Regions from separate parts of the Pseudoalteromonas sp. APC 3694 genome, predicted to be linked through region 2. Evidence: predicted binding sites of a transcription regulator. Region 2 holds the regulator's gene; each other region holds the start of a gene.

Region 1 (6,856 bases), on a different contig from region 2:
ATTAACCGTTGGTATGGCTGTTGATGCGAACGTACTTATATTTGAGCGTATTCGTGAAGAGCTCGCTGATGGCCGCAGCCCTCAACAAGCGGTTCATTTTGGTTACGATAGCGCCTTTAGTACTATTTTTGATGCCAATATCACCACATTAATTGCGGCGATTATCTTGTTTGCTGTTGGTACCGGTCCTGTTGCAGGCTTTGCGGTAACCCTAGCAATTGGTATTTTAACCTCTATGTTTACAGCAATTGTAGGTACCCGTGCGGTGATCAACCTATTTATTGGTGGTAAACGTGTTGATAAACTTTCAATTTAAGGAGCAGACATGCAAATTTTAAGATTGGGCGGAAAAACCCTTCGTTTCATGTCTCTTCGAAAAGTGGCAATGGGCTTTTCTACGTTATTAATCATAGCGTCGCTGGCGTCACTTTTTGTTAAAGGCTTAAATTTCGGTTTAGATTTTACCGGCGGTACAGCAGTTGAGGTAGGTTTTTCACAACCTGCCGATCTGAAAAAAGTACGTAATGTACTGGCCGAAAACGACTTTGCTGATGCATCGGTACAGCTTTTTGGCTCAAGCCAAGAAATACTGGTCCGTTTAGCCCCTCGCGGTGATGATGTAAAAGCAGAAGTGATTGGTAACCAAGTAATTGCTGCCCTTAAACAAGCTGATGATAGCGTAGTAATGCGCCGTATTGAGTTTGTAGGCCCAAGTGTAGGTGAAGACTTAAAAGAGCAGGGTGGCCTTGCCATGTTAACTGCGCTTATATGTATCTTAATTTACGTGGCATTTCGCTTTGAATGGCGCTTTGCTGTGGGTGCAGTGGGGGCACTATTACACGATGTAATCATTACGATTGGTTTATTCTCGGTGCTTGGTTTAGAGTTTGACCTAACTATTTTGGCTGCAATACTTGCCGTGATAGGTTACTCACTAAACGATACCATTGTTGTATCAGACCGTATCCGTGAAAACTTCCGTAAAGTACGTATTGACGACACCATTGAAATTATTGACCTGTCACTTACGCAAACACTTAATCGTACTTTAGTTACATCAATTACCACTATTTTAGTATTGATTGCACTCTTTGTATGGGGCGGCCAAACTATTCATGGCTTTGCTACCGCATTATTATTTGGTGTATTTATTGGTACTTATTCTTCAGTTTACGTTGCCAGCTCGGTGGCTATTGCCATGGGCGTAAGTAAAGAAGATTTAATACCAGAGGTGATTGAAAAAGAAGGTGCCGATTTAGACTCAATGCCTTAATTGAGATTAAATTATCCTTTTTAAAAAGCCGCTCCTTGTGAGTAATGCAGATCAGTTAAGAATATTTTTATGATCACTTGACTGATCTTTCCATGGCTTCAAAATCCGATATTAGAAATAATATCGGATTTTTTTATGTCTCTCATTCAGCACTTCGATAACATGTCTTCATTTTTAAATGATGTACATACACTAGATAAACTTAAACAGGGTCTTGACCCTGATATTCTTGAACAAGCATTTAAACATGCAGGTGTTGCTACTGTGCGTAAAAGGCGATTACCGCTAGAAGCTGTTATGTGGTCTGTAATTGGAATGAGTTTATTCCGAAACGAAACCGTTTGGGATATCGCTAATAGACTCGACATCTCTTTGATAGCCTATTAGCCACGCCCAACATGCTAACCCTCTAACCATGTTACCGGGTAATGTGGCAATTAGTGAAATAATAGAGCAGCGTCTGCAACATAAACAGCCATTTTCACTAGCCTATATCGATTTAAATCATTTTAAACAATTTAACGATTTGTATGGTTACGCCAGTGGGGACAGCGTGATAAAACTTCTGGCCGATGTGACTGTAAAAGCGTGTGCGCACAGCGCTAACTTTGTCGGGCATATTGGTGGCGATGACTTTATGGTGGTGTTTGAAAAAAAAGATGCGGTGGAGGTTTGTAATACCATTATCACGCAATTTAAACTGCAGTCATGCGTATTTTTTACGCCAGAGCATATTGCTGAAAAAGGGGATTGGACAACTAATCGAGAGGGCGAAAAGCAGTTTGTACTTTTACTTACACTATTGATAGGTTTAGTTGAGCCGGATCTGCAGCAGTGTAAAAATAGCCATCAAGTAGCGGCATTAGCCACAGATGCTAAAAAAAGCAAAACGTTATCGTCACAGCTACTTATTTATTTGTAATCGAAAAAGGCCAGCACCCGTTTTTGTGCGTTTATCCAATAGTAAAAAAGTGGCTAACAAAAAGCAAAAAAGGAGCCTAGGCTCCTTTTTTTAAGTGCGGTATTACGAATTAACGTAATAACGACTCAGATAATACTGGGCGCATTTCACGAACAATCGCTTGTGTTAGCTTAGGTGCACCACAAATAACGTTACCGCTCACGTTGTAGTTATTACCGCCAGCAAAATCAACAACCATGCCGCCAGCTTCTTTAACTAATAGCTCGCCTGCTGCTGTATCCCACGGTTTTAAACCAATTTCAAAGAAACCATCAACACGACCCGCTGCAACATACGCCATATCAAGTGCTGCAGAACCTGCTCGACGAATATCAGCGGTATGTACGAATAATGCTTTAAACGCTTCAGAATAGGCATCTAAGTGGTGTTTTTGTTTGAAAGGGAAACCTGTTGCAAGAATAGAACCTGCAAGTTCAACCGTTTTAGATACACGTAAACGTTTGCTATTTAACTGTGCGCCTTGACCACGAGAAGCGGTGAAAAGTTCGCCTCGAATTGGATCGTAAATTACGGCTTGGTCTAAACGACCTTTAACTTTAAGTGCAATAGATACTGCGAAATGAGGGATACCCTTGATGAAGTTAGTTGTGCCATCAAGTGGGTCAACAATCCATTGGTAATCAGCATCCTTACCTTTGTGTTCGCCTAACTCTTCACCAACGATGCAGTGATCAGGGTAAGAACGTAAAATAGTGTCACGAATTACGGCTTCGGCTTCTTTATCAATGTTCGTAACTAAATCATTAGTGCCTTTTTGTTGCACTTCAACTTTTGATAAGTCTTCACTTGCACGAAGAATAAGCTTGCCTGCGTTACGCGCAGCGCGAACCGCAATGTTTAACATTGGATGCATGGTATTACCTTTGGGTTGTAAAAGAACGTTTATATATTTAAGCCGGCGTATTTTAGCGGTTTTTGCCATAAAGTAAACCATAAAGCCTAAATACTTGTGAGTGTTTTTTGTACAGGCATGATCTTTCAATATATTTATTGGAACGAAAACAGGCAATAAATTTGTAAATTAGCGCTTTACCTAAAGTTAACTTGAGGTTTTATGATGTTCTATATTCAATTAATAGGAAGAAAGTTATGAAATTAGAACACGTAAATTTAGTTGTTAGTGACATAAACGCCATGCTTAAGTTTTACCAAGCAGCGTTTCCCTATTGGTCAATTAGAAGTGTGGGGGAAGGGGAAACTGCGACCTATCAGGACATCAAGTTGGTTTGGCACACTTTGCCTATGTAACCAATAACTTAAATGCAGTAATAGCGCGCCTAAAACATGCGGGCTTTGCAATAAGTAAAGAAGGTGCTGTAAATCCATTTAGAAAAAAATTTTATTATATTGACCCTGCAGGGTTTGAGGTTGAGTTTGTAGAGTACATGAGTGATGTACCTAGTGAACGAAATAACGACTTATAATATGAATGAAGCCAACTATTATGGCTTCATTCAATGTTTAGCATATTTAATAATGTTTACCATTCATACCAAGTTGAGTTTTTAGATCATTTGCAAAGTTAATAAATTTTTCTTTAATAGTGCGTTTAACTTTAACTTCCACAGAGCCTAAAACAGTTTTTCCTTCAATGTGAATCGTTGGCCCTTGGCGCTTATTTAGTGACACTGTTTTATTTTCAAAACTGCCTAAAATACAAAACATTTTAGAAACTACATTAACGTGCTCTGGTACATATATTTCTTCGCTGCCAAAATAACAATTAACGTGAATAGTGACATGTTGGTGGGTAAAAATAGCATCCGTAAAATCAAGATTGACTGACCCCATGTAGTTTTCTATGTAAATGTTTTGAGGAACTACCCATTGGCCGCTTCGTTCACTCGAACCAAGAATGCTTCTTAATGTAAGTGGCTCTTCATCAGTCTCATGCTGCGCGCTATAATTAGGTGCAAATTGAGAGTGCTTTTGCGCCTTATATTGCTGGTCAGTATTTAAGGTTAAATCTTCAACGAGATCCATAAGTGCTTTATTGTCACTCGCTGCCATGGCGTCGTCTAAGCGCCTTTCAAATGCTTCTACAGAAATAACACCATGGCTGTAGTTATAAATGAGCTGATCAATCACTTGCTCACGAACTTGCTCAATAGGGCGGTCTTCAATTTTAACAGACATTTAAATTATCCTTTTATGGTTGCTGGTTATTTCAAAGCAAGCCTTATACCAAATACTAAATTGTTTAAATTCAGTGGTTTATGATTTTTGGTTTTTGATTCTTTATTATATTAACGACAGATTAACCAAATATACAATTATTTAGTAAGTTTCGCTATTCGAGAAACTTTTACGCAATAGTCTGTAAATGTTTACTTAGTAGGTTTAAGCCAATATCTACTATTTTAAAGTAACCTATTGAAATTAAAGGTTAAAAAATGTTGGCCCGATGCTCGCATTAGCTTAAGTGTCTTTAATCAAAAGGAGAACGATTATGAAAACATTTAATAAGTCTATGATTGCAGCCCTAGTATTAGGAACAACCGCAATGGGCGCTCAGGCAAGCAGTTGGGAAAACGAAAGCAAAGATGCTTGGATTGATGGGAAAGCAGAAACAGTATTGCTTATGAACACCAATCTAAATAACTTTGATATCAACACGGACGTAAAAAACGGCAAGGTAATGCTAACAGGTAAAGTAAACAGCGAATTAGATAAAGAGCTTGCTGAAGAACTCGTGCTAAGCCTAGATGGTGTAACTGACGTTGAAAACAGTCTAACTGTGGTAAAAAACACCGACATGAAGAAGCATGATTCTAAAATGATGGGTAACGACACTGAAAGTGATTTAACAGATGCTAAAATCACTACAGTGATTACAACACGTTACTTATTTGATTCTGAAGTAGGTGGTACAGACATTGATGTTGATACCGATAATGGTGTGGTAACTCTAAAAGGTACAGTTGAGTCTGATGCTGAAAAGCAATTAGCGATGGAAATTGCTAAAAACGCTGAAGATGTTCGCAAGGTAGTGGATGAATTAACTGTTATTGCAGAATAATACACTATACTAAAGCCCAGCCCTGCTGGGCTTTTTGCTTTGCTAACATTATAAGGATTAAATTATGGATATCATTAGAATTATTTTTTCTATTTTATTACCACCACTGGGTGTGTTTTTACAGGTAGGACTAGGGATGCATTTTTGGTTAAATATTTTGCTAACCTTACTCGGCTATTTCCCTGGATTAATTCATGCGATTTATATTATCGCCAAAAAATAACACCCTATCGCAGTAATACATTTAATACTGAGTTGCTAATTGTCATCGTAAGGTATGTGTATTAGTTACTCAGACTACTATTATTTAATGAGTTCGTTTCCTCAACGTCACCATCAATAAATCTAAAAGCTTACAATTTGAGCAGTTAGCCCTTTGATTGTTAAAATAAAGCTTTTTGCTAGTGACAAGCCCCTAAAAACTTTTTATACTGCAACCCGCTTTAGTCGCTCTGTGGCTAAACGCTTCAAAAAATTAACTGCTTACAGTTATACAAAGATGGCCCCTTAGCTCAGTTGGTTAGAGCACACGACTCATAATCGTTAGGTCCCCAGTTCGAGTCTGGGAGGGGCCACCACTTTTACACGCTTTCCAAGTACATAAAAACTCATTTTCTTAGTTTATAAAATTCGCTTTTGTTATTTCTATTGTATTTTTCACCAGTGCACTGATTTCTGTATTAATTTTATTGAATACATTGTAATAAACACAGTTGAATCTACTATTAAAGTGTTATGGGGCTTTATTATAAAAATCTTTACTTTATGCCCTTTAATGTCGCTACTGTTAATTGTGTGCAGTATATAAAATACTGCTTAGTTATTCCTTAGGTGTTCTATGTTATTAAAACGAAAAGTATACCTCAGCCTTATTCTGGCTGTTGCTGCTCCTTTAGCAATATCTACTCTCATCTTTTCCAATAGTATTCGCTCAAATACAGAAGAAAAACTAGCAAAAGTAGATTTACCGACTGCGCTTAGTGAAGTTAAAAGCCAAATAGAGCTGGAACTTTCTACACCTATTGTTGTAGGCAAAGAAATAGCGCAAAACTTATTTGTGCAGCAATGGATGAATAATAATGAAGATGCGCAAAGCCGAGGTAAATTTATTGATTACCTCAAACATATAAAAGATTAAATCAATCTCTCATGTATTGGATGTAATTAAAGGGATTTCCGAGCAAACTAATTTATTGGCGTTAAATGCGGCTATTGAGGCTGCTAGAGCGGGTGAGCAGGGCCGTGGCTTTGCGGTAGTTGCTGACGAAGTAAGAACGCTTGCGCAACGTACCGCGGAGTCTACGGAGCAAATTAATGAGATGATTGATTCGTTAAATGCTAAAGCGTCAAGCACGGTAACAGCGATTGAATTGGGCAGCAAAAACACCCTAGAAAATGCCGAGCGCTTAAAAGAAACCGGCCATACATTAAATGGTATTTCACAGGAAATTGTACTACTAAGCGAGTTAAACAACTCAGTGGCTACTGCAACGCGAGAGCAAACACTAGCAACCTCAGAAATTAGCCAAAATATTGTGATGATTTCCGATTCGGCAGAGCAAACCAAAGAAAATATGAAAAA
Region 2 (6,856 bases):
ATAAAAAACGTTGGTTAGTTTGGTTGATATGGCCCACCGCGATACCGCGAATAACCAAAGTTAAGGTTTGGCTGCCTGCAACCCCACCCATTGACGGGGCAATACCATTGAGCACAGCAAGAATTGGTAATATAGCTAAGGTGTTTTCAAAAAAGCTTGCCACAATTGCAGCCAGCAATGCAGTTAGTAAGTTTACACCCAGCCAAATTGAGCGCTTTTTAGAGCTTTTCAACACAGGTGCAAAGGTATCTTCTTCATCATCTAAACCCGCTAAACCCAGTAAACTGTGCTCAGCGTCTTCACGAATAACATCAACGATATCATCAATGGTGATCCGCCCAAGCAAGTGTGCGTTGTCATCAACAACCGGTGCCGATATCCAGTTATGACGCTCAAACAATTGTGCAACTTCGCTCTCATCCATTGAAATAGGAATAGACTCACAGTCTTCATCCATTAACTCATGAACAATTTTTTCAGGGGGATTAGTTAATAAAGTGCTCAGCGATAGGGCGCCTAAAAAGCAGTTATTTTCATCAACCACATATAAGTCATCTGTACCCTCAGGTAATTCGCCGCGTAAGCGAATATAACGCAGTACCACATCTAGAGTCACATCGGGGCGAATAGTAACGGTATCTATATTCATCAATGCGCCAGCAGAGCGCTCTTGATACGATAAAGCCTGCGTTGCACGTTCTCTATCTTGAATATCCATAGCGCTAACAACGTCTTTATAAACAGTGTCAGGTAGGCTACGTAGTACTTCCCCTAAGTCATCATGGCCCATGTCTTCGGTTGCAGCAGCAATGTGCTCGGGTGCCATTTGCGCAATAATGCCCAAACGTACATCTTCAGAAAGCTCTTCAAGCACATCACCTTGTACATCAGGATCAACAAGCTGCCAGAGCATACGGCGAATTTTATGCGGGGATGATTCTAAAAGAAGTGCGGTATCACAAGGCGCCGTTTTTGCCAGCATGCGTCTAACTTGAACAAATTGACCACTATTTAGTGACTTAGTCACCTGTTTTAGCTGTTGTAGTGGAATATCTTGTTCTAAAGCTTCAGGCATTGGCGTCCTTAATTAAATTGTATTACATGCTGGAAGGGTATAAATGCTATTCAATTTTAGTTTATCTTACTTTATGTGAGCAAACTAACTCAACCACTATTAACCTAAGCTTAGGATGATGAGTTAATAATGAACTTTTTTATTCTTGCTCATTAAATCGTTGGTCGATGAGCTCACCTATTGCGCTAAGTGCAGGCTCAGCGTCGGGGCCTTCGCATACCACCTTAACTTCTTTGCCTTGGCTGCTTTCGAGTAACATAAGTGCCAGCACGCTATCGCCAGCGGCTTGTTTGTCATCTTGAAATAAAGTGATTGTGGCATCAAATTGCACAGAAAGCTGAGCTAATACTGTCGCCGCTCTAGCGTGTAATCCTAATTTGTTTTTTATTAAAAATGTATTTTCTAAGCGCATGACATGTTCTCGCAAGCTTTGATTTTATTCTTGTTCTCGGTGGCGAATTTTTACATTAGGATGACTCATTGCAAAGCTTTCAGCAATGGTTTGCGCTAAATAAACAGAGCGGTGTTGCCCACCGGTACAGCCAATTGCAATGGTTAAGTAGCTGCGGTTATTTCGTTCTAAATGCGGCAGCCATGTTTGCACAAATGTTTGAATTTGCCATGTAAATTTTTGCACTATACTGTGACTTGCTAGGTAGTCTTTTACTGGTTGGTCCAGCCCCGTAAGTGGCTTAAGTTCAGGCTCCCAATGCGGGTTTGGTAAAAAACGGGCATCGAATACGTAATCTGCTTCTTTAGGGATGCCGTGTTTAAAACCAAATGACTCAAAGGTAATGATCAGTTGTTTATCTTTTTTTCCGAGTATTTTTTCACGAATAGATTCAGCAAGCAGATGCACACTTAAATCCGTGGTATCAATCATATAATCAGCACGGTTAATCAATACATCAAGTAGTTGTTTTTCTTTTTTTATGGCTAAATCAAGCGGCAAAGAATCAATAGATAAAGGGTGGAGACGTCGCGTTTCTGAAAAACGTTTTATTAATGTTTGATCGTCACTGTCTAAATAAAATACCGTTGGTTTAGTAAAACCAGGTAAATATTCGAGTATTTCATTAAATTGCTGTTGCTCTTTAGGTAGATTACGCACATCAACACTCACAGCAATTTTATTATAACTGTCGGAAACGCTGCGCACTAATGATGGTAATAAATTAAGAGGAATATTGTCTACACAATAATAACCTAAGTCTTCCACAACGCGTAACGCCACAGATTTACCTGAGCCTGAACGACCGCTTATAATTATTAATTCCATTTATCACCTTTCTTTATTACTACGATTGACTGACGATAACCTGATACAGTTCGCTATCCGATTTGGCGGCGCGTAACTGTTTACAAAATTCTTTATCATTGAGCTTATCAGCAATCGTGGCTAGCGTCTTCAAATGCTGCTGATTATCGCCATCGGGAACAATTAACGCGACAAAAATGTCAACCGGCCGGTTATCAATCGCATCAAAATTAATAGCTGTTTCGCTCACTAAAATCAAAGCTAGGGGCTCTTGAGCACCGCTCATGCGACCATGTGGAATAGCAATGCCTCGACCAATGCCTGTGCTTCCAAGCTTTTCTCTTGCAGTTAATGCATTAAGAATATCTTGTTGTGTTAAATAGGGCAGTTTATTGTGAGCCAATTCACTGATAAATTCTAAAATTCTTTTTTTACTATTAAAAAGGACCGCAGCTTTACTGCAGTCCTGACAGATAAGTGAGCTTAGTTTCATAGTGTTAGTGTCGAGCAAGTTTCTCTTTGTGTTTAATTACTTGACGATCTAGCTTGTCAATGAGCGAGTCTATAGCGGCATACATATCTTGATGCTCAGTAGAAGCAAAAATCTCAGCGCCACTAACATGAACGGTTGCTTCAGCTTTTTGGTTTAGTTTTTCTACATCGAGAATAACGTGCACATTCGTTATGTGATCAGTGTGCCTCTGTAACTTCGAAAATTTGCTATTTACGTAGTCTCTAAGCGAGTCGGTAATATCTACATGGCGACCAGTTAAATTCAGTTGCATAAACATTTTCCTCTTTGTTGTACGCCTTAAATCAAACTTTTACGTTGATTAGACGGGGGAATAGCTAGAGATTCGCGATATTTTGCAATGGTTCTCCTCGCTACTTTAATTCCTTGCTCTGCCAATATATCTGCAATTTTACTATCACTCAATGGTTTAGCTGAGTTTTCTGCAGCGATTAATTTTTTAATTAATGCACGTATTGCTGTTGATGAACATTCGCCACCATTTTCAGTACTTACATGGCTTGAAAAGAAATATTTAAGCTCAAAAATGCCACGTGGTGTATGCATGTATTTTTGCGTAGTAACACGCGATATAGTCGACTCATGCATTTCCACCATTTCAGCCACATCGTTAAGCACCATAGGCTTCATAGCCTCAGGGCCGTGTTCAAAAAAGGCCTGTTGCTGCTGCACAATACAGTTGGTTACTTTAAGTAGCGTGTCATTTCTACTTTCTAAGCTTTTTATAAACCATTTAGCCTCTTGTAAGTGCGAGCGAATAAACTGGCTATCACCACTTGATTTAACCGTACGCGACATAGCTGCATATTGGCTATTTACTCTGATCTTAGGCATGCTATCTGGATTTAATTCAACTACCCAACGACCTTTAACTTTTTTAACCGACACATCAGGAATAACGTATTCAGACTCTTCTCTAACAATAGTGTCTGCCGGTTTTGGGCTGAGCGTATGAATCAACGTCATGATTTCTTTTAGCTCATCTTCTTTAAGCTTTGTTTTTTTCATCAACGTGCGATAGTCACGTGCAGCAAGTAAATCAATATGATCGGTTAAGATCATTTTTGTTTCGTTTAAAAAAGGTGTGTCTTTATCAAATTGATTTAGCTGAATACACAAGCACTCTTGTAAACTACGCGCGGCTATTCCCACTGGATCAAATAGTTGAATACGCTTTAGTACCGCTTCTATTTCGTCAAGTTCAACTTCATCTTCGCCGTCGTTTTCTTGGTTAAAGCTTTCTAATATTTCTTCACAGCTAAGGGTTAGAATCCCTGAGTCGTCCACAGCTTCTACAATTGCAATAGCTATCGCTTCATCGGTAGGACTAAACGGCGTCAGTTGAAGTTGCCACATTAAATACTCATGCAGCGTTTCAGTCGAAGAGCCTTGATAAATAGATTCATCTTCTGGCATTGGACCCGATGAAGAGGCAGGCGCAGCGCTCATATATTCATCCCAAGTAACATCCATAGCCATATCATCGCTAATGGTGTCTTTGGTCATTGCTTCGCCGCTATCTTGCTCATACTCGCTAGGTTTATCGTCAGCTGAGGCACTTAGCGTTAAGTCATCGTTATCGGCTTTTTGTTCGTTTTTACCTGCAGTGTCTTCGCTGTAATCATGTTCTTCAACTTCAAGCAAGGGGTTGCTATCGAGCGCTTCTTGAATTTCTTGCTGGAGATCCAATGTACTGAGTTGCAATAAGCGAATTGCTTGTTGCAACTGTGGAGTCATTGTAAGTTGCTGGCCCATGCGCAGCTGTAATGATTGCCTCATGTATCTCTAACAATCCTTTTAAATTACGGTCTGTTGACCTTTACGGATTAAAATTTGTTCAAACTAGGGGCGGTTTAATTGCGGCGCGAGGTTTGTAACCTAGTGGGCTAAGTCAAAACCGAGCAAAGCTTCCGCGTCCTGCTCACGCTCCTTACCTACATCCATGTAGGCAACAAAGAGTAAATCGTCCCTAGGCAGAACCCGAAGGGCAGCGCCTGTTTGGCATTGATGCTGCGTTATCGCCTATTTATGGGGAATATCACACCACATAGACTCTGCCTTGCCTAAATACCAAACAAACTGCTGAAAATTCAACCTTGAAAGGTCAACAGACCTAAGTATAATTAATCTTAGCAGATGCTTAGTGTAATAACACACATATTAGAGCTTGAACTGCTCGCCCAAATAAACATCGCGTACTGTTTTATCGTTTAATACGTATTCAGGAGTGCCTGATGCAATTAACTCCCCATGAGAAACTATGTAGGCTTTTTCACAAACATCAAGTGTTTCGCGCACGTTATGGTCTGTAATAAGTACGCCAATGCCACGGTTTTTAAGATGCTCTATAATCTTTTTAATATCTAATACTGAGATAGGATCAACCCCCGCAAAGGGTTCGTCTAAAAGGATAAATTTAGGGTTTGCTGCTAACGCGCGAGCAATTTCAACGCGGCGACGTTCACCACCTGATAAGGCCATACCTTGGCTGTCGCGGATATGCTGAATGCTAAATTCATCAAGTAAATTATTTAAGGTATCTTCGCGTTGTTGTTTATTTAATTCTTTACGTGTTTCTAAGATAGCCATTAAGTTTTGATAAACAGTCAGCTTTCTAAAAATAGACGACTCTTGCGGTAGATAACCAATCCCTAAACGCGCTCGGCTGTGCATCGGTAATAAAGTAATATCTTTATCATCAATTGATATTTTGCCTTTATCACTAGGGACAAGGCCTACAATCATATAAAAAGTGGTGGTTTTACCTGCACCATTAGGGCCAAGTAACCCCACAATACTGCCAGCTTCAACCTCTAGGCCAACGTTTTTTACAACTTCACGACCTTTGTAGCTTTTAGCTAATAGCTCTGCTTTTAATGTGCTCATGGTTGGCCTTTATCATCTTCTTTTTTATTTTCAACAGGCACTAAAATAGTGTGTACACGGTCTGTTGAGTTTTCGTCTTTTTCTGCGCTAATTAACTGCTGCCCGATATCGTAAGTGATACTTTTAGCTGTTATTTTTTGACCTGCTTGAGCAATGCTTGCATCGCCGATTAAGGTTAAAAAACGCAGCGACACATCGTAACGCACTTCATTCGCACTGGCGCTCATTATGGTGCCATCGGCTTGTGTTTCTTCAAAATATGCAGGGCTGCCTGTGGCAATTAATAACTGTTTGTTATCGCCTAGGTCATCGCGTTTATGCACTTCTAAACGGTCAGCTGTGATACGGCGATTACCATGAATAATTTCAACATTTTTCTCAAAAATGCCTACGTTTTCTTTTAATTGACCTTCTTGCTTATCTGCACTAATTGAAATTTGATTAGCAGCGGGGGCTTCAGCAGGTTCAGCGCCATTACTGTTAAAAGCAATTAATAGTGAGGGAACAATTAAAATTTTAAATAGGTTATTGGTCATAATATAGGGTTCGCGTATGGTTAATAAGTTTAATCACCTCGGTTTTTAAATCGGCCTCAAGGCCTTTACCTGTGATTTTTAAATTAGGTCCTGTAATAACGACAGGCTGCTGTGATTGCATGGTTAATAGTTTTATATCAACATTGATGGTCTGGGCGGTGATCGTATCGATCATGGCGTTATCTACTAAGTTTTGAGCGGTTACATTACCCTCTAACACCAGTTGACGGTCGTCGTAGAGGGTGGCTTCATCGGCGTTAATACGCCATGTTTGCTGCTCGTTGTATAAAGTGAATATAGGCTTTTCAAAAAAGGTAAAACCGAGTTGTTGATACAACTCCATTTTTACCGCAGTTACCTTATGGCTCACTTTACCTTGTTCATTATAAGCCGTTTGTTTTAGCTCAATAGCGGTATAATCAGGCTTAGCAATAACTTGTGTTTCTTCGCTTGCAGTAATATCAACCTTAGTAAAATAAGGATACCAGAGCCAAACCATACAGCTTATGAATAAAACGCTCAGTATAATGCGCGCTACATTCATGAACTCGTTCCTTGGCTAGTTAGTG
Region 3 (6,856 bases), on a different contig from region 2:
TAAGAGATAGGCGTGCCGCTGCAAAGCGTGACGACATAAATACGCGCTTTGATGATTTAAACACGCTAAAACAGTGGATTAATTAATATGGCTAAAAATGATTTTTGTATGCCACAGGGTTGTTATTTACTAAGCCACTCTGTTGGCCGCCCATTAAAAACGAGCTTAGAAAATGCCACTGAACATTTTTTTACTCCTTGGCAAGAAAGTGTAAAAGAGCCATGGCAACAGTGGTTACCCGCCATTGAAAGATTTACTGAGGCATTAGGGCAGTTGTTTAATGCGCCTAGTGAGCAATTTTGTCCTCAGGTTAATTTATCCAGTGGTTTAACTAAATTGGTTATGTCACACCCCGTATTTAATAAACCACAGTGTACGGTATTAATGGCGCAGGCTGACTTTCCCAGTATGGGGTTTGTAATGCAAAAAGCATTGCCTGAATGTGCAAAAATACGCTACATCCCTGAGTATGAAGACTTGAGTGATAGACAGGTATGGCAGCGATATTTAACTCCAGAGATTGATGGTGTGTTTGTCAGCCATGTTTATTCTAATACGGGTGTACAAGCTCCCATAAACGATATTGTGGCGCTGAGTAAAGTCACGAATACACTCTCAATAATTGATGTGGCGCAATCGGCAGGGGTTATTCCTATAGACCTAACGGCGTTAAATGCCGACTTTATGATTGGTTCAAGTGTGAAGTGGCTATGCGGAGGGCCAGGAGCTGCTTATTTATGGGTAAATCCAAAGCAAATAACACAATGTGAACCAAAAGATGTTGGCTGGTTTTCACATCAAAACCCATTCGAGTTTGATATTGCGCATTTTCAATATAACGCTAAAACACTAAGGTTTTGGGGCGGTACGCCCTCGGTACTTCCTTATATTATTGCCGCTCATAGTATTGAATATATTGTTGAATTTGGTGTTGAACAAGTGAGATCGCACAACTTGATGTTACTTGAGTTAATTCAGCAGCAATTGGGCGCTTTTTTAATGTCACCTAGCGCTAAAGAGCAATGTAGTGGCACCGCTATTTTGCAGTTTTCTGAGCATCAGCAAAGTGTATTAACGGCATTAGAGGCTGCAAAAATAAGTGTTGATGTGCGTAAACTCGGCATCCGTGTTTCACCTCACATATATAATACAAAGTCAGAGATACAAACATTTATTGATGTTGTGAAGCACATACTTAAGGTTGCTGACTAAGCTGCTGTTTTTTTTGAGTGAGTGCTTCTATTTGTTGTTGTGCTTGCTTGATTTGTGGGTCAAATCGCTGCTTAAGTGCCGCCGTTTCAGTGGTAATGGCATTCGCAATTGAGCTGGCCCCTAAGCGGTTTGCTTTATCTTGGGTCATGTAATCGATTTGCTGTTTTTTTTGTGCGTATTCTTGTTGGTATTGTTTAATCTTAAGCTCAAGCTGCACAATATCACGCTCTATTTGTTGCACCGCTAGATAATCGTCAACAGAAGTATCGGCAACTGGTGTGTTCTCAGATTGTGGCGTATTTGTTTGCATGATGTTGACGTTTCTAAGCGTGATCACTTGAGCGTCTTCAGCGCAAGGAGTTTGACTAAAAGTAGGCACTCCTTTAATGGTGCATTTATAAACCGTCACTTCATTTGCCATGCTAACAGCACAGGCACCCAAACAATACAGTAGTAATATTAGCTTCGTCATGGTTAAACCTAAGCTGGTTTAAAGTACCATTTATAATGCACTAAGTTGTGACACCATACAATTTGTTTAATTTATTAGCATACGCTTGCGACTGCGTTATAAAAAGTGCAAATTAATAGAGGCTATTAAAATTTAGGCACAAAAAAACCACAATTAAGTGGCTTGTAATCAGTAATGGTGGAGAGGGGGGGATAGACTTACTTACATCCCTGTAATTAATCGCTGCGCGACGCTTGCAGCGGCCTAAAATGTTCCCGACACTTTATCGAACCCTGTCGAGAGTGCTTACCCTCCCTATTTCTTAACGGAGTTAAAATTTAGGCACAAAAAAACCACAATTAAGTGGCTTATATTCAGTAATGGTGGAGAGGGAGGGATAGACTTGCTTACATCCATGTAATCAATCGCTACGCGACGCTTGCAGCGGCCTAAACTGTTCCAGACACTTTATCGAACCCAGTCGAGGGCTCTCACCCTCCCAATTAGCAGCAAAGCTTATTTTTGGGCACAAAAAAACCACAATTAAGTGGCTTATATTCAGTAATGGTGGAGAGGGAGGGATTCGAACCCTCGATAGAGCTACAAACTCTATACTCCCTTAGCAGGGGAGCTCCTTCGGCCACTCGGACACCTCTCCGACGCATTATTTAGCGTGTTATCAATCGGAAAAAACCAATTAATACAAATAAGTGGTGGAGAGATAGGGATTTGAACCCTAGAGGGGCTATAAACCCCTGCCGGTTTTCAAGACCGGTGCATTCGACCACTCTGCCATCTCTCCACGTCGTGATGCAGGATAATACTTAGGTGAGTTGCCTGTGTAAATAGCAAAAAGATCGTTTGCTTAAAAAGTGAGCGTAAATGAGGTTTTTTTTGTAAATTATGAAAATTAAAGATGATTTTTAGCTATGAGGAGGGAGCTGGCAGCAAACAGATGGAGCTAAAGAAGAAACTTCATTTAGTGGTTGGGTGTTTGCTGCAACAATACAAAAATCATGGTTGGGTGACTATTTGTATTGAATTGCACCGCCAAGTGCTAATTTTTTTCCGTAACGGTTAAGTTTAGCTAACATTCTCGCTTTGCGATTAGTTGGTTTAACTGCAACGTGAGTTGTGGCTGTTTGGTTTAATGTATTAATTGGGTTCATTGTATTCGCTCCAAGGTTGTGTCTGTTGAAAACGTGTGCATTTTGCCCGTAGGTTGGTTAAAAATAAAGCGATAAAAATTGCTGGTGAAGTATTAGTTTTTTTAATCTGAAAGTGTTTTTTTGATTTGCTATTTAATGGCGTTTGTTTTGATATTTGTATATTTATTCATTATGTTTGTGTGCTATATCACTTTTGCATGGGGTTTTTTTCAGTTTTTTTATTTTAATATGTTTATAAATAGATTATTTTGAATAGTTATTCAGATTAAATTATTTTGTATTATTGGGGTGGGTTTTACTTCATTCAAAGATTTAACATGCTATTTATAGGTGGTTAATTATTTATCCGAGAAGAGCGTTAAAATAAACGATAAAAAAGAGTGTTGCTAGGCTTTTAAATTATAAAAAAAGTGCCTAGGTTACTAGGCACTTTGGAGCTGGTTGCGTTTTAAAACGCGTCTAACTGGGGATCGCACCGCCTCAGAATTTAAAACTTAAAAAGGAGTGGTTTTAATATGTTGCAATTTGGGCTTACAATCATCAGCTCGAACGGCATTCTATGTGATCTAGAGCGAAGTGAAGATTATACTTTGGTTTGTATTTTACTATGAAGCCACAAAATGCCTCTGCACAGCAAGAGCAGATCCACTCAACAGTCTATTATTTGAGTTAAATGGGACTGGTGGGGTAAAAAACGCAAAATGCGGCATAGCTTAAAAGCAAATGCCGCAAAGGGAGATTAATTAAAATGCTGAGCAGTTAGTGCTGTTTTATAGTAAATAACTCATAGCCTTTTAATGCAGGCACTTGCGCAGTAAGTTGAATTTCTTGTTGTGCGATTTCAATAAAGTCACCACACAGTGTATTTGCACGCTGTTCAAGTTTTTTTGCATGGAGCTCTACTTTTTCTTCTATTTGTGCGCCCATATTTTCCATGCGCTCTTCAAAGGCTTGCATATCGCCACCTGAACCCATTAGCTCAGAGCCTAATGCTACTAAAATACTGCCCATTGATTGCATTACGGCCGACTCAACGGCAGTTTCTATTTGTTGTTCAAACTGCTGTTCAAAGTTTTCACCAAACTGAGTGAAGCTTTGCTGGCCCATGACAAATGTACCTTGTTGGTAAAAGGTACCCTCTACTTCTTGTTGAATATCGTCCATCAAGGTTGCAATGTTATCGAGGCCATTAATATTAAATGCATTGGCGACTTCTTCTAATGCAACACCTGCAATTTTAACCCCTTCAAGGGCAATATTGGCCACTTCAGGTAATTGCACGCGTAAATTATCTGTGTAGTTGGTCAGTGCTTGGCGCTGTGCACTATTTAATGCTACTTGCTCGCCATTGATAGACAGCTCACCTTCAGCGGTAAATAGCATGCGCTGATTATTGGCTTTAACAATTTCTAACTCATTAGGTTTGATGCGCACATCGTTCTTAAATACAACGTTACATTCGTCGTTACTAAATGAAATTGAAGAGCTGTTATCGTTATGAGCCATGGCGCCGGGGGCGCACATAATTGCGCTAACTAATAATAATTCTTTCATGTTTATTCTCTGTTTTTTGCTGATGATAATTAACTTATAACAAGTTTGGTGCCAATAGTTTTTAGTGTTTAAAAACAGTGGTTTGTGATTTTTAAGCTGCTTTGAAGTTGAAAGTAAAGTCATTGAAAAAGCTAAAATTTGGTCAAAATAACCAACAATTAAATGCTAATAAATAAAATTTATCGATACGATAAAAAACTCTCACTTTCCACAATTCAAATTTAGCGCTATTTATTCACAATACTGACACAGAGACTATTTAGGATAGCGATGTGGCTTTATTTTGACGGAAATTTGTACAATGAATTTGCGTTGAACATTTTAATTTCACCAATTATCGCGATACAAGAATCCGTAATTGGTCTCAAACACTTTATGGAGTGGGTTGTGGGTAAGACATTTAGTTACGATGCGCTAGATGATGATTTTGTTGAAGACGAATACGAAATGGTCGGGCGTAATCAACACGACAAGAAAAAGCAAAAGGTGAAAAGAAAGTTAGAGGATTACCTTGAGCAAAAACGCTTGCGTAAAAACCTAGGTGAAGATGACTTAAACGATTATATTGATTAGGTTGTCGCTAGTACAAATCAGTGCCGACATATTAGCTTTTAACTGCTACTTAGGTAGTATTTAAAGCTCTGTGGGTTGGTAATAAAGAGGCTTTATGCCTCTTTATAATTTTTAAGCCTCAAACTTTAGCTGCGAGCAATGCTTTTTCAATTACTTTTTCTAGTTTTTCAGGTTTAGTAAAGGGCGCGTAGCGCTTAATAGGTGAGCCATCTGAATTAATCAAAAACTTTGTGAAATTCCACTTAATTTTTCGTGTTAACAACCCCGGTAATACAGATTTTAAATAGCGAAAAACCGGATGTGTATGCTGACCATTAACGTTCACTTTTTCTGCGATTAAAAAACTAACTCCGTAATTGATTAAGCAACCTTGCGCTATTTGATTCGCGTCTCCGGGTTCTTGCTGGCCAAATTGGTTACACGGGAAACCTATAATGACTAAACCTTGGCAGGCATACTTTTCGTGTAATGCTTGCAATGACTTATATTGATAAGTGAATCCACACTCACTTGCAGTATTTACTATTAACACAACTTTACCTACAAACTCTTGAAAATCGATAGGTTGGCCTTGCAGGCTAGTTGCACTTAGTTGATGAAATGGGTGCATATTATTAAGCTATTATTTGTTTATTTGGCATAGTCTAACCTTTGCTTGGTGATTAACAAAGTCGAAATAGTGAACACTGCTATGGCGTTACTGTTAATTTAAAATCAAAAATAACCCCATACCAGCAAGTGTGGTTAGGTAAATATTATGTGTTTTGTAAGCAACTATAATGGCTACAATCGCTGCGCTTAAATAAGGATTTTGCCAATTTAGATTAATGCCACCATCATTTATAAATACAATAGGCACCCAAATCGCTGTTAGAACCGCAGGTGCACTAAAGCTCAAAAACTGCTGCATTTTAGGCCCTACTTTAAATGGTAGCGCGCGATGTAAGAATAAATAACGGGTAAAAAAGGTAATACATGCCATAAGTAAAATAGTCGTCATCATGATTTAGTGTCCTTATTTTTTACTATTCTAGTTACAACGTAACCTGCACTCATCGCGAGTAGTGCTGAGCATACCAACCACAGCTCAAAGCCTGTGCTTTTTAATAAAGTGGCACAGATCCCTGCAACAATGACAGTGATAAGTGTGGCTAAATTTTTAACTCCTGGGATAACCAAAGCAATAAAGGTTGCAGCAATCGCAAAGTCGAGTCCTAAATTGGTGAGATCAGGGAGTATAGTACCGGCTAAAATACCGAACAGTGTCCAAATATTCCAAGCAATGTAAAAGCTAAAGCCTGCGCTGAGCGCGTAAATTAGGCGCGTTTTAGTCTGGTAGGCGCGAGGATGATGCGAAAAAGCAAATAGTTCATCGGTTAATACAAAGCTGACTGGAAGGCGCCAACGCATAGGTTGCTCAATCACTTTGTGACGAACCGCCAAGCCATATAAAAAATGACGAGAGCTAATAATAAATGTGGTAAATAAAATGGTTAACAGAGGGGTATTACCAGCCATTAACTCAATAGCAACCAGTTGAGCCGAGCCAGCAAATACCAATAGCGACATAGCTTGAGTTTCAAAAGGAGTAAAGCCATTTTGTATTGCCAACGAGCCACATAAAATACCCCAAGGAATAACGGCTAAACATAATGGCAGCATATCTAAAAAGCCTTTTAGTATCGGTTTTTTAATGGACTGCATGTGTTTTACTCTGTGTAATAGTAGAAAGACTCATCGGGATACCTTAAGATTAAGATGCTAAAATAGTTAGCGTTTTAGATGATACTGTTTTTTAGGGAAGGTGCAATGTTCAAGGTAAAAGTGTGGGATGGCTTTTTAAGAAGCTTTCATTGGTTATTAGTATTGAGTATTGCTGCGCTTTATTTTAGTGCTG

The links. The regulator sigma-54, encoded in region 2, starts transcription at its own class of promoters, with help from an activator protein. The targets are predictions, from matches to a motif close to GTTGGCACGNNNNTNGNNT.
Region 1: QMA00_RS07325 (LiaF domain-containing protein) is a predicted target of sigma-54. The motif match lies at 4,426-4,444, and genes of this name have one in related genera.
Region 3: QMA00_RS07500 (YggN family protein) is a predicted target of sigma-54. The motif match lies at 4,424-4,442, and genes of this name have one in related genera.

The regions. Positions count from the first base shown of each region.
Region 1 covers NZ_JASDDE010000014.1:37,199-44,054, reverse strand. Annotated here, with positions in the region: gene secD (protein translocase subunit SecD) at 1-316, shown strand, start outside; gene secF (protein translocase subunit SecF) at 326-1,273, shown strand; gene QMA00_RS07345 (transposase domain-containing protein) at 1,409-1,660, shown strand; partial or broken gene QMA00_RS07340 (GGDEF domain-containing protein) at 1,662-2,289, shown strand; gene suhB (inositol-1-monophosphatase) at 2,305-3,108, opposite strand; partial or broken gene QMA00_RS07330 (VOC family protein) at 3,345-3,679, shown strand; gene QMA00_RS07325 (LiaF domain-containing protein) at 3,726-4,391, opposite strand; gene QMA00_RS07320 (BON domain-containing protein) at 4,705-5,274, shown strand; gene QMA00_RS07315 (YqaE/Pmp3 family membrane protein) at 5,339-5,497, shown strand; tRNA gene QMA00_RS07310 (tRNA-Ile) at 5,776-5,852, shown strand; gene QMA00_RS07305 (hypothetical protein) at 6,113-6,412, shown strand; gene QMA00_RS07300 (methyl-accepting chemotaxis protein) at 6,429-6,856, shown strand, end outside.
Region 2 covers NZ_JASDDE010000056.1:11,816-18,671, forward strand. Annotated here, with positions in the region: gene mgtE (magnesium transporter) at 1-1,075, opposite strand, end outside; gene QMA00_RS15515 (HPr family phosphocarrier protein) at 1,215-1,487, opposite strand; gene rapZ (RNase adapter RapZ) at 1,512-2,354, opposite strand; gene ptsN (PTS IIA-like nitrogen regulatory protein PtsN) at 2,374-2,826, opposite strand; gene hpf (ribosome hibernation promoting factor) at 2,831-3,118, opposite strand; gene QMA00_RS15535 (RNA polymerase factor sigma-54) at 3,145-4,644, opposite strand; gene lptB (LPS export ABC transporter ATP-binding protein) at 5,026-5,751, opposite strand; gene lptA (lipopolysaccharide transport periplasmic protein LptA) at 5,748-6,287, opposite strand; gene lptC (LPS export ABC transporter periplasmic protein LptC) at 6,277-6,831, opposite strand; gene kdsC (3-deoxy-manno-octulosonate-8-phosphatase KdsC) at 6,828-6,856, opposite strand, start outside.
Region 3 covers NZ_JASDDE010000016.1:1,141-7,996, forward strand. Annotated here, with positions in the region: gene QMA00_RS07470 (monodechloroaminopyrrolnitrin synthase PrnB family protein) at 1-86, shown strand, start outside; gene QMA00_RS07475 (aminotransferase class V-fold PLP-dependent enzyme) at 88-1,212, shown strand; gene QMA00_RS07480 (RNA-binding protein) at 1,196-1,684, opposite strand; tRNA gene QMA00_RS07485 (tRNA-Ser) at 2,229-2,321, opposite strand; tRNA gene QMA00_RS07490 (tRNA-Ser) at 2,375-2,465, opposite strand; gene QMA00_RS07495 (hypothetical protein) at 2,692-2,832, opposite strand; gene QMA00_RS07500 (YggN family protein) at 3,592-4,386, opposite strand; gene QMA00_RS07505 (PA3496 family putative envelope integrity protein) at 4,774-4,959, shown strand; gene QMA00_RS07510 (glutathione peroxidase) at 5,078-5,569, opposite strand; gene QMA00_RS07515 (AzlD domain-containing protein) at 5,663-5,962, opposite strand; gene QMA00_RS07520 (AzlC family ABC transporter permease) at 5,959-6,663, opposite strand; gene QMA00_RS07525 (cytochrome b/b6 domain-containing protein) at 6,769-6,856, shown strand, end outside.